Regions from separate parts of the Dorea sp. 210702-DFI.3.17 genome, predicted to be linked through region 3. Evidence: predicted binding sites of a transcription regulator. Region 3 holds the regulator's gene; each other region holds the start of a gene.
The links. The regulator HrcA, encoded in region 3, represses chaperone genes, less so after heat shock. The targets are predictions, from matches to a motif close to TGTTAGCACTCNNNNNNNNNGAGTGCTAACA.
Positions count from the first base shown of each region.

Region 1 (5,150 bases), on a different contig from region 3:
TCATCCTTATCTGAATAATCCTTTATATGCGCCCTAATATCATCCATCATTTCCATTACCTTAATGTTGGCGCCTCCGTGTTTTGGTCCTTTTAGCGAACACATTGCTGCTGCCATCGTAGAATAAGTGTCAGACCCGGATGACGTAACGACTCTTGTGGTAAATGTAGAATTATTACCTCCTCCATGTTCCATATGCAAAATGAGTGCCGTATCTAAAACCTTTGCCTCTGTAAGGGTATATTTCCTGTCTGGTCGCAGAAGCATCAATAGATTTTCCGCGGTGGAAAGCTGTTTATCGGGATGATGAATATACATACTCTCATTTTTTTCATAATGATTGTAAGCATTATATCCATATACTGCCAACAATGGGAACTCACTGATGAGCTGGATGCACTGACGCAGCGAATTGCTGACACTTGGTTCTTTTACCTTTTTATCATAAGATGCCAGGGTAAGAATACTTCGGGTCATGGAATTCATGACATCCTCCGAAGGTGCTTTCATAATGACATCCCTTGTAAAATTGGTTGGCAATGTCCTACACTCTCCAATAATTCTATCGAAGTCTTCCTTCTCTCTTTCATCAGGCAGTTTTCCCATCAAAAGAAGATATGCTATTTTTTCAAATCCAAACTCATTTTGTCCTAAACAATGAATCAAATCTTCCACTCGATAGCCCCGGTACCACAATTCCCCATCGCAGGGAATCTTCTGATTATCAACAATTTTTGAAGACACTATTTTTGATATGTTGGTAAGTCCTGTAAGGACACCTTTCCCATTTTCATCTCTAAGCCCTTTGTTTACGCCATATTCTTCAAATAACCGCGGAGCAATGTTATCATTTTTCAGACAAACTGCTTCCAATTCTTCAAAATAATCATTCATCTGCTCCGTTGTCATCTCTATTCACCTCCAGATTCTCCACCTCACTGCTCATAATAGTTTCCAACTGCTTCATAAGCTGTAGTAACTGAATCAAATTATCCTTTCCAAACTTTTCGAACACCTTCCCGTAATACTTCTTAAGTGTTTCTTCCTGCGCCCTTAACAGGCTTCGTCCGCTTTCAGTAATTGTAACATAGGTGCCCTCACTGCCGTTACCGTCATGAGACCATAATACATATCCTACGTCTCGTAGCTTTTCTACCATTTTAGAAATCTGTCGCATCGTCATCTGAAGCTTGTCCGCTAAATCCTTCAGATAGACTCGTCCTGAATAAATGTCGGATGTCTCCTCCATTGCAATATATTGTAATGCAATGTATTCCGGGATACTCATTTTCATAAAGACATCTTTTCTATGCTCCCGGTTAAACAAGTGCCTTTGGTATATCAATTCGTTGGACAGCTTTATAATATCTGTATTTCCTATAGTTTCTGCCATATTACTCCTCCTTTATTTAAAATAAGGGAAGCAACAGACTGTCACTTCCCTTCGTAAAAGAGAATGGATTATTTTAATAGCCCATTTCCGGTTGTGCCGGCATTGCAGGTGCTGTTTCCTTAATATTTGCCACAGCAGCTTCCGTTGTTAATAAGGTTGATGACACACTAATCGCATTGGAAAGTGCACTTCTTGTAACCTTGACAGGATCAATAATTCCTGCATCGACCATATTGACGTACTGTTCAGAAATTGCATCAAAGCCTATGCCCTCATCTGACTCCTTTACCTTATTGATGATGACAGCACCCTCTAGGCCTGCATTTTCAGCAATGGCACGAAGCGGAGCCTCCAATGCCTTGGCTACAATCTCTGCTCCTGTTCTCTCATCACCCTCCATGCTTGATATCATGTCATGTACTGCCTTTTGTGCGTGAACATAAGCAGATCCGCCGCCACTGATGATGCCCTCTGACACAGCAGCCCTAGTGGCATTTAATGCATCCTCTATACGATACTTAGCTTCCTTCATCTCTGTTTCAGTTGCGGCTCCAATCTTAATAACTGCAACACCACCGCCGAGCTTAGCCACCCGGTCTACCAGCTTATCCCTGTCGTACTCAGAAGCATCTGCAGCCTGTCTCTTAATCATTGCGATTCTTTCTTCAATGTCCTGTTTCTTGCCCTCGCCATCCACGATGGTTGTATGTTCCTTTGTTACTTTAACTGATTTAGTCTGTCCAAGCATATCAACTGTGATATCCTTTAATTGCATGCCAAGGTCATCGAGTACTGCCTGTCCACCTGTCAGAATTGCAATATCCTTTAACATCTCCTTACGACCATCACCATACCCCGGTGCCTTTACAGCTACGACCTTGAGTGTGCCTCTCAACCTGTTTACGATTAGTGTTGTAAGTGCTTCACCCTCTATGTCATCTGCAATAATCAGCATTTCTCTTCCCTGCTGCATTACCTGCTCCAATATAGGAAGAATATCCTTTATATTAGATATCTTTTTGTCCGTAATCAAAATGTATGGATGATTCATATTAGCTATCATCTTTTCTTTATCATCACACATGTAAGCAGATAAATAACCGTTGTCAAACTGCATTCCCTCTACAACCTCTATCTCTGTCTGCATCGTCTTTGATTCTTCTATTGTGATGACGCCATTCTCTCCAACCTTTTCCATTGCATCGGCAATCATTGTTCCGACTTCATCATTACCTGCAGATATTGCAGCAACCTTTGCAATGTGATCTTTTCCGGTTACAGGCTTGCTCATTTTAACCAGTGCTTCAATAGTTGTATCTGCTGCTTTCTTCATTCCTTTTCGCAAAATAATTGGATTTGCACCTGCTGCTATATTTTTCATACCCTCGCCTACTAGAGCCTGTGCCAAAACAGTTGCCGTTGTCGTGCCGTCTCCTGCAATGTCATTCGTTTTGGTTGCGACCTCTTTCACAAGTTGTGCACCCATATTCTCATAAGGATCTTCCAGTTCAATCTCCTTTGCAATCGTAACACCATCGTTCGTAATCAAAGGAGTTCCGTAAGATTTATCCAATACAACGTTACGTCCCTTAGGTCCGATTGTCACCTTTACTGTATCTGCCAGCTTATCAACGCCTGCTTCCATCTTTTTTCTTGCATCGATATCAAACAAAATTTCCTTTGCCATGTTAATTCCTTCTTTCTACATATAAAATAACTGTATTTTTATTTTACTACTCCACAATTGCAATAATATCGGACTGATTTACGATGATATATTCCTCATCCTCCAACTTAACATCTGTACCGGAATACTGAGAATAAATCACACGGTCGCCTTCTTTTACCTGCATTTCTGTTTTCTTTCCATTCTTTTCACTTCCAGGTCCTACTGCAATGACAACAGCTGTCTGTGGCTTTTCTTTTGCACTATCCGGTAATATAATTCCGGACTGGGTTTTTTCTTCTGCTTCCTGCTGTTTTAAAACAACACGCTCTCCTAATGGTTTTAACTGCATAATCATTACCTCTTTTCTTTATTGTTAGCACTCTCTTGTATTGAGTGCTACTTATTTTGTAAAAAATATATGCTTCATATGAAGCATATATAAACAGTTTGTTTCCAAACTGTTTGTTTAAAAAGGATTATAGCACATAAAAAACCTATGTCAACCCATTTTTTCAAAAGAAATAAAAAAATTGCACACCGATTACTCGGTGTAACAATTCCTAGTCATTCTCCAACAATCTGTCTATATTATGACTAATCTGCTCAGACACCCGGTTAAATACCGCCAAAGAACTTTCATCAATTCCTTCCACCACCTTGGCGGTTAACTCTGCCCAGAGAATCTCCATTTCCTGACAAAGATGTTCCGACGCATCAGTCAGCTCATATTTCACATATCTACGATCTTTATCATCTCTTTTGCATACAATGTATCCTTGTTTAACAAGATTCTCTAAAGTAGTAGACATATGACCTTTATTCATCTGCGTGTACCGACATATATCCGTCAATGTTGTTATATCATCATAATGAGATAGCAAATAAACAACTTCCAGTTCCAATCTGTTTAGGTTTGTCTTATTTTTTACATCAACCATAGCTTTTTCAAGAAGACGATTAAACTTTCCACCTCTCAAATTTTTTTCAATATTCATCAAAATTTCACTCCTATTTTGTTTTTACTCTTTTTACAAAATATCAAATTAATCCATCAAAATTTTTTTCATGGGACATCTTATCGTTTATCATATCATATCGCCTACATTTTTTCCACATAAACCACCCCAGTATTTCACTGCCCGAGTGCCATCAAATCCTATTTCTATACTCTTACTTCAAATCCGTTCTTGAATATGAATCTTATATCATCCTTAGCTTTTACAACCACTTCCTGCACAAGGCTGCTCCAAATCCCGGCATCGAACTCGCAGGTTAAGCCGTCCTGCTTCTCCAAAGTGCGAATGAACCCTTTGAACAATTCTCTCTTCGCCTTCTTGCTTTCTATCTGCTCGGCGATGTCATCATACTTAGCTTTTGACTTTTCATACCTTGCCGTAAGTTCGGCATAGCGTTTTTCATACTCATCTTGGTCTAATGCCACACGGCTGTTCTCTGCAATGGCAATCTGCATCTGCTCCGAGATGATATTAAGTTCTGTGATGCTATCCTGTAAATCCCTGTCAAGTGAATCCGTCTCACAGACCATTTCCATCATAACTTTGGTGTTAGCAAGAATCTCATCTCTTTCAGAAAATAACTTGTTGGCTGCCTTAATGAATAATTCCTTTAACTCATCCTCGTTGCTATGATGACTAATTTCTAAACAAGGCTACCCTAAATCCCCTCATCGAACAGACATTGATATTTATATTGCAATGTCCTTTTCCCTCCTCGCTGTAGAATTCACTACCTGTTCGCATTTCTGTTTTTCAACAACCTTCTGCTTAGCCTCCATCCGATCTTTTATAGACTTCGGCCTTACAAATTCCTTGAACTCTTCCACTAATCCTTTTACATTAAAGAACTTATCATATTGCAGTACTTTATCCTTCCATGTTTTCACTTGAACCATTAGGTCATCAATTATCCCCTGCATGTGTTCCAGTTCCCGATCATAGATTTCATTTAATTTTTCCAAAGTCCCTGATGCCTGCGCCATATCAATAAGACGGTTGAAATCTTTCTCAGAAATTTTGACTGACGGCTCACTTCCAAGAATAGAGGGAAGCTGTTTTGCATTCTTACGAAT
Region 1 covers NZ_JAJCNB010000002.1:254,567-259,716, reverse strand. Annotated here, with positions in the region: gene LI149_RS03795 (citrate/2-methylcitrate synthase) at 1-908, opposite strand, end outside; gene LI149_RS03790 (MarR family winged helix-turn-helix transcriptional regulator) at 886-1,392, opposite strand; gene groL (chaperonin GroEL) at 1,466-3,079, opposite strand; gene groES (co-chaperone GroES) at 3,126-3,410, opposite strand; gene LI149_RS03775 (MarR family winged helix-turn-helix transcriptional regulator) at 3,622-4,056, opposite strand; gene LI149_RS03770 (hypothetical protein) at 4,224-4,616, opposite strand; gene LI149_RS03765 (plasmid recombination protein) at 4,767-5,150, opposite strand, start outside.
Region 1: groES (co-chaperone GroES) is a predicted target of HrcA. The motif match lies at 3,433-3,463, and genes of this name have one in related genera.

Region 2 (5,150 bases), on a different contig from region 3:
AAGCGTGGATTCGTGTGGTATCAGAAGATGGTGCATGGGGAAGCCAGGTTGATACGGTTACATGTTATGTTGGGAATAAAATTATTGGAAAATCAAAGGAGAATCAGTCAGAGTTTTTAATCACACAGACTTCAAAAAGTGGAGAAGGTGTGCCGGTAACAGTGACTGTCACAGATCAGGCAGGTAATAAAACGGAGAAAACGCAGAAGTTATACATTGACAGTCTGGCACCGACAGTAAGTTTAACAGGGGCAGCCGATTATCTGATTACCAGTCAGCCCGTGACGATAGAATACCAGGCAACTGATGAAAATAAATTAGAAAGCTGTCGGGCAGTGATTGATTATGAAAAACCGGAAGGAGAGAAAAAAACGGAGGTCATAGATTCGGAAGAAAAGTGGAGTTTAGAGAACGGATCCGCAAGTCTTGTAAAGACATTTCAGGAAGATGGAATCTATAAAACCAGTGTACAGGCTGTGGATAAGGCAAAACAGAAGTCAGAACATTTCCTGCAATTTATGATTGATACTAAGAATCCAGTGATAAAGATGGTGGACGAACTGCAGGGGAAGTATCTGAAAAAGTTTTCATGGGATTATCCGGTGGATGTATTTATCAAGGACTTTACGACATTTGTCCATCAGATCCAGATGGACGGAAGGTTATATCCGATTGGGACAGAGATTGATACGGAGGGGCGTCATACATTACAGGTAAATGCCATAGATGCCGCAGGAAATGAAGCGGTGGCAAGAGCGGAATTCGTAATAGATCACACACCTCCGAAGATTCAGTTTTATCAGGTGGAGGAAGGGGCACAGTATGAAGGAATCCTGAACTTTCAAGTAGATTCCAGAAAAAAAGAAGACTGGATAGAAGAAGTGTTGATTAATGGAAAAAGGCAGACATTAAAAAAAGAAGACGGGAAGTATACATTTCAGATTACAAATCCAGGCGAATATGAAGTAAGCGTGACAGCAGCGGATCTGGCAGGGAATGAAGCAGAAGAAAATATATCATTTGAAATCGTTCCAGAGAAGACGATATTGGAAAAGGCGGCAGCGCCAATTCAAAAAATATTATCTGGAAAGACAGAAAAGGAGCAGAAAAATCGGCAAGGAGAAAAAGAAAACCGTCATTTTGCCACGTTGAAATGGATTGTGATTGGAAGTATAATAACAATACTATTAATAATAATCGGTGTGGTATTGTGTAGACGCAAAAAAGACAGTGCGAAAGAGGAACAGGCAGACGAAGAATAATATATAAAGGTTCATAAAAGGGAGGATGCCGGGTAACCGCTAAGCGGCACCCGGCACGTATTATGAAAAAGTTTATTCAAAATGTATTACTGAACTTCTGTTATTGATGATTTTATTATATGTAAGAGTTGTGGAGAAACAATGTTAAAGAGATGAAAGAATTTTAAAATAAACATGAACAAACTATGAACGTAAGGAAGTTTATTATTTCTTAATAAAATTCACAGAATTGTTAGCACTCGATGAAAAAGAGTGCTGATTTTCTATTGACTTTTAAAAAGCAAGGGATTATCATAGATTTAATCGGGGAGATTTCAAGATTTTGTATTTGCTTACTTATGAGTAAGTTCATGTAGGTTTCGATTTTATCCCTGGCATCAAAAACACAAATGATTAAATCAGCTTAAAATATCAGAAACAGGAGTGATTAGAATGGAAGCAAAAAAAGGTAGTCTTTCAATCAGCAGTGAAAACATTTTCCCAATTATTAAAAAATGGGTATATTCTGACCATGACATTTTTGTCAGAGAGATGATTTCCAATGGCTGTGATGCCATTACAAAATTGAAAAAACTGGATGTAATGGGTGAATACCAGTTACCGGATGATTATAAGGCATCAATTCATGTAGAAGTGAATCCGGAAGAGAAGACTTTGAAGTTCATTGATAATGGTCTTGGTATGACAGCAGAGGAAGTTGAAGAATATATTACTCAGATTGCATTTTCAGGAGCTACAGAGTTCCTTGAAAAATATAAAGACAAGACAACAGAAGACGATATGATCGGTCATTTCGGACTGGGATTCTATTCTGCATTCATGGTTGCAGATGAAGTTCATATTGACACATTATCTTACAAAGACGGAGCAACACCGGTACGCTGGGTAAGTAATGGTGGAACGGAATACGAGATGACAGAAGGAGACAAGCAGACTGTAGGATCTGAGATTACATTGTATCTGAACGATGATTGCCTGGAGTTTGCGAACGAATATCGTGTAAGAGAAGTTATCCAGAAGTATTGTTCCTTTATGCCGGTAGAGATTTTCTTATCAAAGGCAAATGCAGAGCCAGAGTATGAGACAATTGACGAGGCAGACCTGAAAGAGGACGATGAGGTTGTTGAGCACATTCATGAAGATGCCAAGACCGAAGAAAAAGAGAATGAAAATGGTGAAAAAGAAGTTGTAGAAGTATCACCTGCAAAAGATAAAGTAAAGATTAAAAAGCGTCCGGAATCCTTAAGTGATATTCATCCGCTCTGGACAAAACATCCGAATGAGTGCAGTGATGAGGACTACAAAGAGTTTTACCGCAAAGTATTTCTGGATTATAAAGAGCCGTTGTTCTGGATTCATCTGAACATGGATTATCCGTTCAACTTAAAAGGTATCCTGTACTTCCCGAGAATTAATACAGAATATGATTCTATTGAAGGAACGATCAAGCTGTATAATAACCAGGTATTTATTGCAGATAATATTAAGGAAGTCATTCCGGAATTCCTGATGGTATTAAAGGGAGTTATTGATTGCCCGGATCTTCCACTGAATGTATCACGTAGCGCTCTTCAGAATGATGGATTTGTAGGCAAGATTGCTGAGTACATTTCCAAGAAAGTTGCAGACAAGCTTGCAGGTATGTGCAAGACAAAACGTGAAGATTATGAGAAATACTGGGACAGCATCAGTCCATTTATAAAATTTGGCTGTCTGAAAGATGAGAAGTTCTGTGACAAGATGAAAGATGCAGTTCTCTTTAAGGATATCGACGGAAAATATCTGACACTGAAAGACTGCGTAGAAGCAAATGGTGGAGAGCTGAAAGAACTCGATAAAAATGCGGCACCAGACAATGCCGAGGAAAATGCAGAAGAGAAGAAGACAACTATCTATTATGTAACAGATGAGATTCAGCAGAGTCAGTATATCAATATGTTCCGTGCACAGGGACAGGATGCAGTTGTACTGAAACACAACATTGATTCTCCGTTCATTACACAGCTTGAGCAGCGCTATCAGAATGTTCAGTTCCAGAGAATTGATGCAGATGTTACAGATAATGCAAAAGAGGAAGTTGCTGAAGACGAAAAGGAAGCATTCCAGAAGACTGTAGACAGTCTGACTGCAACATTCCGCAAAGAGCTTGGTAATGACAAGCTGGATGTGAAAGTTGAGAAACTGAAAGACAGCAATGTAGCTTCTATTATGACATTATCAGAGCAGAGCCGCCGTATGCAGGAGATGATGAAGATGTATGGAATGGATTCCATGGGAATGGATATGGGTGGAGAGAATACCCTGATCCTGAACGCAAATCATCCACTGGTACAGTATGTACAGAAACATGAAGATGGAGAAAATACATCTTTGATCTGCAAGCAGTTGTATGATCTGGCTATGCTGGCACATAAGCCATTAAATCCAGAAGAGATGACAGCATTTGTTCAGAGAAGCAATGATATTATGATGCTTCTGACAAAATAGATTCAATATAGGATCCATAGTGATATAAGTATAAAAGAACCTGCCTCACAATTTTGGGGCAGGTTCTTTTATACGGTTTTATTCTGAATGCTCTATTCTACTGGAAGTATGGTATCGATTAATGAAGTAATCTCAGAATCTTCGGCACCGGCCGCTGACAGTGTTTTGAAGTTCAGAGAAACGGTAACCGTTGTCTGTGCACCATAAGTTGGTGCAGCAGCGTATTTTTCCATCAATTCTACAAGAGCACGATCTACTTCTTCCTCAGAATAGTAAGTTCCGGTTTCGAGTTCATTCATAGCACTTTGGAAGCTTGTATTCGGAGTTACGGTTACATCAATAATGTAATTGAATAATCCGTCCTGTTTCTTTGGTGTTCCAACAGAATACTGACAGTTATTACAGATTGCTTTCAGTGCGGCGCTGTAACGCTCTGTGTATGAGGCGCTGAGCTCTTCCGGTGGTGCGTACATAGAACTTTCTAATTGAGACTGGACAGAAGACTCGTCTTCGCCAGTATGTTTTGCATATTCAGCCACATCATTTTTAAACAGTGCATTCAGACAGGATGTGAGGTAATCCTGAGCGTCCAGTATCTCGCATACACTGTCATATGGTGCCATAATGTTATCCATAGTAGCAGAGAATAATTTCTGTAACTGCTCGTCATCTAGGATGTAACCGTCTTTTGACTTCTTAACCTCCAGTGTAAGTTGAGTGGAGTCCTCGTAAGAAGGAGAGCTTTTTACAGCTTCCGTTGTTTTTTCGAGAAGCTTTGTCATCTCGGCATTCAAGTCTGTAGAAGAGATGGCCGGACTATATTTTTCGCAAATGTTTTTCGTCGTTGCTTCAATATCCAGTGGAGTAAAAGTAAGCTGCACGGAATAACGTTCATCGTCAATTTTTTTAGCACCATTTATCTCAAATTCTACGGCATTAAATGATGCCTGAAGGAACTTAAGATAAGAATCTTTTAGCTCGTCCGGAAACTGAAGTACATATGTTTCGTTCTCATCTGAAATTCCCTGTTCCAGAAAAGAAGATAGAGAAGACGGATCCTCTTTTTTTATAGAAGTGATCAAATCTCCTACATACTTGTCTGCGGTCTCACCGCTGGCACATCCGCCAAGTAACAACGCAAAGATAAGCGTTAACACAAGGCATAAATGCTTTTTTTTCATTGTTTCTTCCTCCGTATTCAGATAAATATAAAACCATGTATGAAAATGGTTAAATAGTTATTTATAATATACCACAAATAAGACTGGAAAAACATCATTATTTTTTATATAATAGTTGTGAAAGCGCATAGCGCGTAGTAATCGGTAATCATATGATGATATAATCAATTATGTGATTGGATCAGTTACTAGAATACTTGTGGAGGAGAATATTCATGGA
Region 2 covers NZ_JAJCNB010000015.1:36,156-41,305, forward strand. Annotated here, with positions in the region: gene LI149_RS08970 (hypothetical protein) at 1-1,262, shown strand, start outside; gene htpG (molecular chaperone HtpG) at 1,695-3,749, shown strand; gene LI149_RS08980 (hypothetical protein) at 3,842-4,930, opposite strand; gene LI149_RS08985 (IMP cyclohydrolase) at 5,146-5,150, shown strand, end outside.
Region 2: htpG (molecular chaperone HtpG) is a predicted target of HrcA. The motif match lies at 1,493-1,523, and genes of this name have one in related genera.

Region 3 (5,150 bases):
TTTCTCTGTCTGGAACACTAAAGCGTCTGCCTCATTCTTTGTATCGATTCCCTCTTTACGTTTCTTATCTTGAGCCTCAAATGCTGCAGCCTCTTTTACAGCCTTATCAATCTCATCATCAGACATGTTAGATCCTGCTGTAATTGTGATGTGCTGCTCTTTACCTGTTCCAAGGTCTTTTGCAGATACATTTACGATACCATTGGCATCGATATCGAATGTAACCTCAATCTGCGGTACTCCTCTTGGAGCTGGTGCGATTCCATCAAGCTGGAATCTTCCGAGAGACTTGTTGTCTTTTGCGAACTGTCTCTCACCCTGTACAACATTGATGTCAACAGCTGTCTGGTTATCTGCTGCTGTTGAGAAAATCTGGCTCTTCTTTGTAGGAATTGTTGTATTTCTCTCGATCAGTCTTGTAGCAACTCCACCCATAGTCTCGATAGACAGTGACAATGGTGTTACATCAAGAAGAAGGATATCTCCAGCGCCTGTATCTCCGGCAAGTTTACCACCCTGAACAGATGCTCCAAGTGCTACACATTCATCTGGGTTCAGAGATTTGCTTGGCTCTTTACCTGTCAGACGTTTTACTTCTTCCTGTACAGCAGGGATACGTGTTGATCCACCAACAAGAAGTACCTGACCAAGTTCAGATGCTGTAATTCCTGCATCAGACAGAGCTCTCTGTACCGGCTCAGATGTCTTCATAACAAGATCATGTGTCAGCTCATCGAATTTAGCTCTTGTAAGATTCATATCAAAATGCTTCGGTCCTTCAGCAGTTGCTGTGATGAACGGAAGGTTGATGTTTGTTGTTGTTGCGGAAGACAGCTCTTTTTTCGCTTTCTCTGCAGCTTCTTTTAATCTCTGAAGTGCCATCTTATCTGTAGATAAGTCAACGCCTTCCTGTTTCTTGAACTCAGCAATCATGTAGTCCGTAATCTTCTGATCGAAATCATCTCCACCAAGTCTGTTGTTACCTGCTGTTGATAATACTTCGATAACTCCATCACCAATCTCAATAACAGATACATCAAATGTACCACCACCAAGGTCATATACCATGATTTTCTGCTCATTCTCATTGTCAAGTCCATAAGCAAGTGCTGCTGCTGTAGGCTCATTGATGATACGTTTTACATCAAGTCCTGCAATCTTACCAGCATCTTTTGTTGCCTGACGCTGAGCATCGTTGAAGTAAGCAGGTACTGTGATAACAGCCTCTGTTACTTTCTCTCCTAAGTATCCTTCTGCATCTGCTTTCAGTTTCTGAAGGATCATAGCTGAAATCTCCTGTGGAGAATATTTCTTATCATCGATTGTTACTCTGTAATCAGATCCCATCTCTCTCTTAATAGAAGAGATTGTTCTCTCTGCATTCGTAACTGCCTGACGTTTTGCAGGCTCACCAACAAGACGCTCACCTGTCTTTGTAAATGCTACAACTGATGGTGTTGTTCTTGCTCCTTCTGTATTTGCAATAACTGTTGGCTGTCCACCTTCCATAACTGCTACACAGCTGTTTGTTGTTCCTAAGTCAATACCAATAATTTTGCCCATGATCTATTCCTCCTTAATTTGCTACCTTTACCATACTGTGTCTCACTACTGAGTCACGATACATATAACCTTTCTGGAACTCTTCTGCGACTTCATTCTCTCCGAAGTTTTCATCTTCCACATGCATCACTGCATTATGGAAATTCGGATCGAACTGATTGCCAAGCGCCTCTATCGGCTTAACCTCAACGCTCTCCAGAACTGTCATAAATTGTTTGTAGACCTTTTCCATTCCCTGAATGAACGGGTCTTCTTTTTTCTCTTCCGAAACTGCATCTAATCCTCTTTCGAAGTTATCTACCACCGGGAGAATCTTCTCTATGATATCTTTCGCTCCTACTTCGTACATCTGGGATTTCTCCTTTTCTGTACGTTTGCGGAAGTTATCAAACTCTGCCATCTGACGAGTAAGTCTGTCTGTCAGTTCTTCAATCTTCTCGTCCTTTTTGTCTTTCTTATCCTTCTTGCCGAAGAATTTTTTTGAAGCTTTTTCTTCTGTCTGATCCTCTGTCCCTGCTTCCTGTTCTTCAGAAGCTTCTTCTGTCTTGGCTTCTTCTGCTTCATCTTTTGAAGCTTCTGCCTCTTTCTTTGCCTCTTCTACGGCTTCTTTTACCATATCTTCCTGACTTTTCTTTTCTTTATCTTCCAAGGATCAATTCCACCTTTCTATTCCTCTTTATGAAACATCTGATCCAGTTCACTCTGGAGACGCTTCATTGACTTTAACACATTCTCATAATCCATTCTTTTCGGTCCGATAATACCTATCGTTCCCTTTACACCGTCCCCTAATTCATAAGTGGCGGTGACAACACTGCAATCTTTCATAGTCTTCACCGGAGCCTCATCTCCGATATATACCTGAATGCCTGTGTTCTCTTCATTGGATAAAGTCTGCGTAACGAGATCTGTAAGCTGCTGCTTTTCTTCGAATGCACTGATAATTTCCTGTGCACTCTGCTTATCACTGAGTTCCGGATATTTAAAAATATTTGTTGCACCGCTTGTGTAGATCTGCATGTCTTCATCGACCTGAATAACTTCTGCAACTGCATCCAATACATTCCCCACAACCTCGCTGTGGATTCCGGCTCCTTCTTTCAGTCTCGCGATCAGTCCAAGATTAATCTCTTCTATAGACATGCCATTAAGTGTTGTGTTCAGAAGCATGTTGAGTTTTAACAAGTTCTCATTGTTGATTGGCTCATCTACATGTATGATCTTATTCTTGATCACATTTCCATCAAGCACGATCACTGCAATCATCTGTTCCTCATCAACCATCGTAAGCTGTATGAACTTAATCCGGTTGCGATTATTCATCGGTGAAGAAACCAGTGTCGCATAGTTCGTACTGTTCGCCAGAACTTTTGCTGCCTGTTTCAGAAGCTGATCCATCTTATCTGCTTTCTCAAGCATCTGATCCTGCATCTCACTTAGTTCCTGTTCTTTCTGCTCCATCAGCATATCTACATAGAGTCTGTAGCCTTTGTCCGAAGGAATACGTCCAGCAGACGTATGAGGCTGTAAAATATATCCAAGTTCTTCCAGATCCGCCATCTCATTACGAATGGTTGCTGAACTTAAGTTCAGATCCGTGTACTTGGAAATTGTTCTGGAACCCACCGGCTCGCCTGTCTCCAGATAATTCTTAATGATTGCCTGAAGGATCTTTAATTTTCGTTCGCTCAGTTCCTGTTCCTGAATCATCATATGCCTCCTTCTTTCGGATTTGTTAGCACTCATTATATTGGAGTGCTAACACCTTTCGACTATTAATGTATCACTCGATTTGACTTTTGTCAACAACATTTCTTACTTTTTTGTGAAATAAATATGAAGAAAAATAATCTTTCCATTATACGAAAGAAACTGACAGATGCAATTGGGAAAAATTGCATCTGTCAGTTTCTTTTTTTATTACAGATTTAAATTCTTTTGTTTTCAGCTACTTTGATTTTTTATATTAGCTTAACTCGATCTTCTCTGCCTCTTCTGGCTTGAAGTCGTTCTGTAAATCGTAGATGTTGTGTCCTGTAGACTCGGTCAGAACCTTTCCTTTGTAAGAATAGCAGCGAATAAATCTCTGCTTGTCAATGCTTGACCAGTGCTCAACATCCCATGTCAGATATCCATCTGCATCAGATTTCTCTCCTTTAAGATAAATGTCTACCTGACGTCCGGATACCATAATGTCGATAAGTCCCTGTGTTCCGTCTACTTCTACTTCTGTTTTGTTTACTGAATCGTATACCTTCATTTTATTTTCCCTCCTGATAATAACATACACTCTGGCGCCACATTTCTGACGACAGTACAGATTCTGCTTCGATTATACGTTTTCTCTATAAAAAATTCAAGCTTTTCTATGAATTCTTCTTTAAAAACTCCATCCATTCTTTTATTTCTTTTTCATGTCCGTTGTCACTCGGCTCATAAAATTTTGCTTTTTGGATTTCGGAAGGCATATATTGCTGTTCCACATAGTGGTTCGGATAATCATGTGCATACTTGTAACCCACACCATGTCCAAGTTTTTGTGAACCTTTATAATGAGCATCCTGCAAATGCGCCGGCACCGTAGTTTTATAATTTCTTACATTTTCCATAGCGGCACTGATTGCTTTGACTGCCGCATTACTCTTTGGTGCTGTTGCCACATATGTCACTGCCTGAGATAAAATGATCTGGGATTCCGGCATTCCGATCCGCTCTACTGCCTGGGCTGCTGCCACAGCCACTTGTAGCGCCATCGGATCTGCATTTCCAACATCTTCCGATGCACAGATCATGATCCTTCTGGCAATAAATTTCACGTCCTCCCCTGCATATAGCATTTTTGCAAGATAATATACTGCCGCATCAGGGTCTGACCCCCTCATACTTTTGATAAATGCAGAAATCGTATCGTAATGATTGTCTCCTGTCTTGTCATAGCGCACTACACGTTTTTGAATACACTCGGACGCCACGTCAAGTGTAATATGGATCTTTCCGTCCGCACTTCGCTCTGTCGTGAGAATCCCGAGTTCAATAGCATTCAATGCATTTCTCGCATCTCCTCCTGCAATGTCTGCAAGGAACTCCAGTGCTTCCTCGTCAATTTCCGCATGATAGCTTCCCATACCTTTTTCCTGATCATAGACTGCCCGCTTCAAAAGTGTTTTGATATCTTCTTTTTCAAGCGGATGAAGTTCAAAGATACTGGAACGGGAAATTAATGCTCCATTGACCTCAAAATAAGGATTCTCCGTGGTAGCTCCAATCAGAATAATTGTTCCGTCCTCCACAAATGGAAGCAGATAATCCTGCTGTCCTTTGTTAAAACGATGAATCTCATCTACAAAAAGAATGGTCTTCTTCTGATACATGCCCAGCGTCTCTTTCGCTTTCTGTACCACTTCTTCCATATCTTTCTTGCCTGCCACCGTTGCATTGATCTGGGTGAATTCTGCACTTGTCGTATGGGCAATCACTTTCGCCAGTGTCGTCTTACCGGTTCCCGGCGGCCCATAAAAGATAATAGAACTTAACTTATCTGCTTTGATTGCACGGTACAACAACTTGTCTTTTCCAATAATATGCTG
Region 3 covers NZ_JAJCNB010000001.1:414,071-419,220, forward strand. Annotated here, with positions in the region: gene dnaK (molecular chaperone DnaK) at 1-1,563, opposite strand, end outside; gene grpE (nucleotide exchange factor GrpE) at 1,577-2,212, opposite strand; gene hrcA (heat-inducible transcriptional repressor HrcA) at 2,230-3,273, opposite strand; gene LI149_RS02080 (hypothetical protein) at 3,530-3,823, opposite strand; gene LI149_RS02085 (replication-associated recombination protein A) at 3,930-5,150, opposite strand, start outside.

Region 4 (5,150 bases), on a different contig from region 3:
CCACAAATTGTATTAAAAAGAAAACTCCCTAAAGGGGGAGTTTTCATAATACTAATCTATGATTATTAGAATTGCTAATACACTATTCTTACATCATTCCCATGCCTGCTCCGCCGCCTGCTGGCATTGCCGGAGTATCTTCTTTGATGTTCGCTACACAAGACTCTGTTGTCAGAAGCGTAGATGCTACACTTGTTGCGTTCTGAAGTGCACTTCTTGTTACTTTAGCCGGATCAAGGATTCCTGCCTCTACCATATCTACATACTCTTCTGTCAATGCGTTAAATCCTACGCCCGGTTCAGACTCAGATACTTTATTGATAATAACAGAGCCTTCCAGTCCTGCATTTGCAGCAATGTGGAATAATGGAGCCTCCAGTGCTTTGAGAACTACATTAGCTCCTGTCTTTTCATCACCTTCCAGTGTTGCAGCATATTTTGCTACTTCTTTTGCTGCATGGATATATGCAGAACCGCCACCAGAGATAATTCCTTCTTCTACTGCTGCTCTTGTTGCTGCCAGAGCATCTTCCATACGAAGTTTTGCTTCTTTCATCTCAACTTCTGTTGCTGCTCCGACACGGATTACTGCAACTCCGCCTGCCAGTTTTGCAAGTCTCTCCTGAAGTTTTTCTTTATCGAATTCAGATGTTGTATCCTCAATCTGAGCTTTGATCTGAGCAACTCTTGCCTGGATGGAATCTTTGTCTCCACAGCCGTCTACGATAACTGTATTCTCTTTCTGTACTTTGACTGATTTTGCACGTCCAAGCTGATCCATAGTAGTATCTTTCAGCTCTAATCCAAGCTCCTCAGAAATTACCTGTCCGCCTGTCAGAATAGCGATGTCTTTGAGCATCTCTTTTCTTCTGTCACCATATCCAGGTGCTTTTACAGCAACAACATTGAATGTTCCACGCAGTTTATTTACGATCAGGGTTGTAAGAGCTTCACCCTCAACATCCTCTGCAATGATCAGGAGTCTGGATCCTGACTGAACGATCTGCTCAAGTACTGGAAGGATTTCCTGAATGTTGCTGATTTTCTTATCTGTGATCAGAATATATGGATCCTCCAAATTAGCTTCCATCTTATCCATATCTGTTGCCATATATGCAGAAATGTATCCACGATCGAACTGCATTCCTTCTACAAGGTCAAGCTCTGTTTTCATTGTCTTAGATTCTTCGATTGTGATAACACCATCGTTAGAGACCTTCTCCATAGCATCTGCTACCATCTGGCCTACTTCCTCGCTTGCTGCTGAAATAGCTGCAACCTTAGCGATCTGGTCTTTACCGTTAACTTTGCTGGACATGTTCTTAATTGCCTCAACGGCTGCATCTGTAGCTTTCTGCATTCCTTTACGGAGAATAATCGGGTTAGCACCTGCTGCCAGGTTCTTCATTCCTTCATGTACCATAGCCTGTGCAAGTACAGTAGCTGTTGTTGTACCATCTCCTGCTACATCATTTGTTTTAGATGCAACTTCTTTGATGATCTGAGCTCCCATATTCTCAAATGGATCTTCTAACTCGATTTCTTTTGCGATTGTAACACCATCATTTGTAATCAGTGGTGCGCCAAATGATTTGTCAAGTACTACGTTACGTCCCTTTGGTCCAAGTGTCACTCTTACTGTATCTGCTAACTGATTTACTCCTGCTTCCAGGGCTGCTCTTGCTTCTGCTCCGTATTTAATTTCCTTTGCCATGATTAAACTGCCTCCTAAATTAGACTTTACTGATTTCGCACAAACTATTTAAAATCAACAAACATTCCTTATTCGATGATTGCTAAAATATCATCCTGTTTCACAACAATATATTCTTCGTCTTCAATCTCAACAGATGTTCCTGCATATTTAGAATAGATAACCTGCTGTCCTACTGTTACGTTCATCTTCACTTCTTTTCCATCAACAGTTCCGCCTGGTCCGACTGCCACAACTTCTGCCTGCTGTGGTTTTTCTTTAGACTGTCCAGGTAATACGATTCCTGACTTTGTAGTCTCCTCAGCCACGATCTGTTTCAATACGACTCTGTCTCCTAATGGTACTAATTTCATATTTATTCCTCCTTGCTTTAACATCTCTTTTATGTTGTTAGCACTCATAAAAAGAGAGTGCTATTAAAAACTCTAGGTATAAAATAGCACTCTCTTTCTCTTTTGTCAACACTCTTTTATTTATTTTATCTTGTTTATATTTTTTTCATAAAAGCCGTTTTGTACACGAAATACTAAGACTTTTCCGACTTTATTACAGTATCTTTCACGTATGACGCCCTGGCACCAGATTTCTTTTTTTTCACTATTGATCGTACATCTATATACTCCGTCCAGCAAAAAACTTGTGATATCTGATTTTCCTGCAATTAAGTATATGTTCTCTTCTTCCGGATCATACCGGATTACTTTACAATGATGAATGATTTCATCTTTTTCTCCATCTTCCAAAAACGTCCGCGTCATCTGAAGCAGCGCCGGACACTCTTCATACATGTTGTCCTTCCTCCGATTTTTCAAAGTTTAACCTCTGTTCTTTTCTTCCTTGATGTGCTCCAGTTCTGTAAATACATAATCATTTACAACTTTGATATAAGTTCCTTTCATTCCTGATGAACGAGATTCAATCACGCCTGCACTTTCAAACTTGCGCAGAGCATTTACAATTACAGAACGGGTGATTCCAACTCTGTCTGCAATCTTACTTGCAACCAGAATTCCCTCTGAGCCATCCAGCTCATCAAAAATATGAATGATCGCTTCAAGTTCTGAATAAGATAATGTACTAATCGCAGACTGTACAATGTGTTCTTTTCTTGTCTCCTCTGCACTTTCTTCGTTAACAGAACGGAGCATCTCCAGTCCTACAACTGTTGTTCCATACTCGCTGAGAATGATATCATCAATCTCATATGGTTTATCTACTTTGTAAATGAACAATGTTCCGAGACGCTCTCCTGCAATATTGATTGGCGTGATGATTGCCTGATATCCTCCGCTTGCCTCAGCAGAAAATCCCAGTGTCTGAAGATTTACATTCTCCTTTGTTGATAAGATACTAAGCAATCTCTCGTTCAACATACCATCAATATGCTCGCCAACCTCACAGGCAATCAGTTCTCCAATCGGCTGTACATTCAGGCACCGACTTTTTCCAAGCACCTTTCCTTTTTTACTGACTACCAGAACATTTGACTCCAGTATCTCAGTCAAGACATCACAAATGTCATTAAATACAACCTTGCTCGAATTATTGTTGTGTAGTAATTTGTTGATTTTTCTAGTTTTATCTAATAATTGTACGCCCATATGCAATTCCTCCATCTATGAGTGTATATTATCATACAATTCACGCTTATTCAATAAATTTCCTTAATTTTCTTTCTCTTTTTTTATACTTTCAGTGTAACCACATTGTTCATTGCTACAAAGAAGTTTATTTCCTTTTTCTACCATATAATTTCCACACTGAGGACACTTCTTTTCAGACGGTTTTTGCCAGGACATGAACTCACATTCCGGATTATTTTCACAACCGTAATAACGTCTTCCCTTCTTCGTTTTGCGAATTACTACATCTTTTCCGCACATCGGACATTTTACACCAATCTTTTCCAGATACGGCTTTGTATTCCGACATTCCGGGAATCCCGGACATGCCAGGAATTTTCCATGCGGACCGTATTTGATAACCATGTTTCTGCCACATTCTTCACAGATTACATCCGTTACTTCGTCCTCGATTTTTACCTCTTCCAGTTCTTCTTCCGCTTTTTTCACGGCTGCGTCCAAATCCGGATAGAAATTTTCAATAATCGTCTTCCATCTGACTTTTCCTTCCGCAACACCGTCCAGAAGACTTTCCATATTTGCCGTAAAACTGACATCCACAATACTTGGGAATGAATGCATCATTATATTATTAACAACTTCTCCAAGTTCTGTCATATAAAGGTTTTTATTTTCCTTCGCAACGTATCTTCTATTTATAATCAATGTAATTGTCGGTGCATAAGTACTTGGGCGTCCGATTCCCAGCTCCTCCAAAGTCTTTACAAGAGACGCCTCTGTGTAGTGTGCCGGCGGCTGTGTAAAATGCTGCTTACTGTCAAACTGTTCCAGAGAAAGTTCACTGTTCTCATCCAGTCCCTTTAAAAGCACACCCTTCTCATCTTTTTCTTCTCCCGCCTCCGTATAGATCAGACGGAATCCTTCAAATGCAATCTTTGATGTTGCAACATTGAAACGATATTTTCCTGCTGCGATTTTTACAGAAGTAGTCTCATAAACTGCAGGCATCATACGGCTTGCAACAAAACGTTTCCAGATCAGCTGATACAGGCGGAACTGGTCACGGGACAAGGAATCCTTCAACATAGCCGGAGTGCGGGTAACATCCGTCGGACGAATTGCCTCATGAGCATCCTGAATCTTCTGACTGCCACTTTTCCTGGCGCCTTCTGCTGCCACATACTGACTGCCATACTGCTCTCCAATATAGCTTCTTACATTCGCATCTGCCTCTTCGGAAATACGGGTAGAATCCGTACGAAGATATGTGATAATACCCACGGTTCCACTTCCCTTGACATCAACTCCTTCATAAAGCTGCTGCGCAATACGCATCGTCTTGGAGGTTGCAAAATTCAAAGCTTTGGAAGCTTCCTGCTGCAGTGTACTTGTCGTAAATGGGACCGGTGCCTTTTTTGTACGCTCTCCTTTTTTGATCTCACTCACTTCATAGTCCGCACCATCAAGCTCCTTTAAAATCTTATTCAAGTGTTCTTTCGACTCAATCGTCATCTTCTCTTTCTCTGTTCCGTAGAACTTCGCGATCAGAGGCTTTCTCTCACCTTTTACGTTCAGCTCTGCATCCAGAGTCCAGTATTCCTCTGGAATAAATGCATCGATTTCCGCCTCACGATCTGCTATAATGCGAAGCGCTACAGACTGCACACGACCGGCACTTAAACCTCTCTTTACTTTGGCCCAAAGAAGGGGACTGATGTGGTATCCAACCACACGGTCCAGCACACGTCTCGCCTGCTGTGCATCCACCAGATCCATATCGATATCCCGCGGGTTCTTAAGAGATGCCTTCACCGCATTCTTGGTGATCTCATTGAAGCTAATACGATAAACCT
Region 4 covers NZ_JAJCNB010000009.1:50,677-55,826, reverse strand. Annotated here, with positions in the region: gene groL (chaperonin GroEL) at 89-1,714, opposite strand; gene groES (co-chaperone GroES) at 1,783-2,067, opposite strand; gene LI149_RS06945 (hypothetical protein) at 2,188-2,502, opposite strand; gene codY (GTP-sensing pleiotropic transcriptional regulator CodY) at 2,530-3,315, opposite strand; gene topA (type I DNA topoisomerase) at 3,379-5,150, opposite strand, start outside.
Region 4: groES (co-chaperone GroES) is a predicted target of HrcA. The motif match lies at 2,103-2,133, and genes of this name have one in related genera.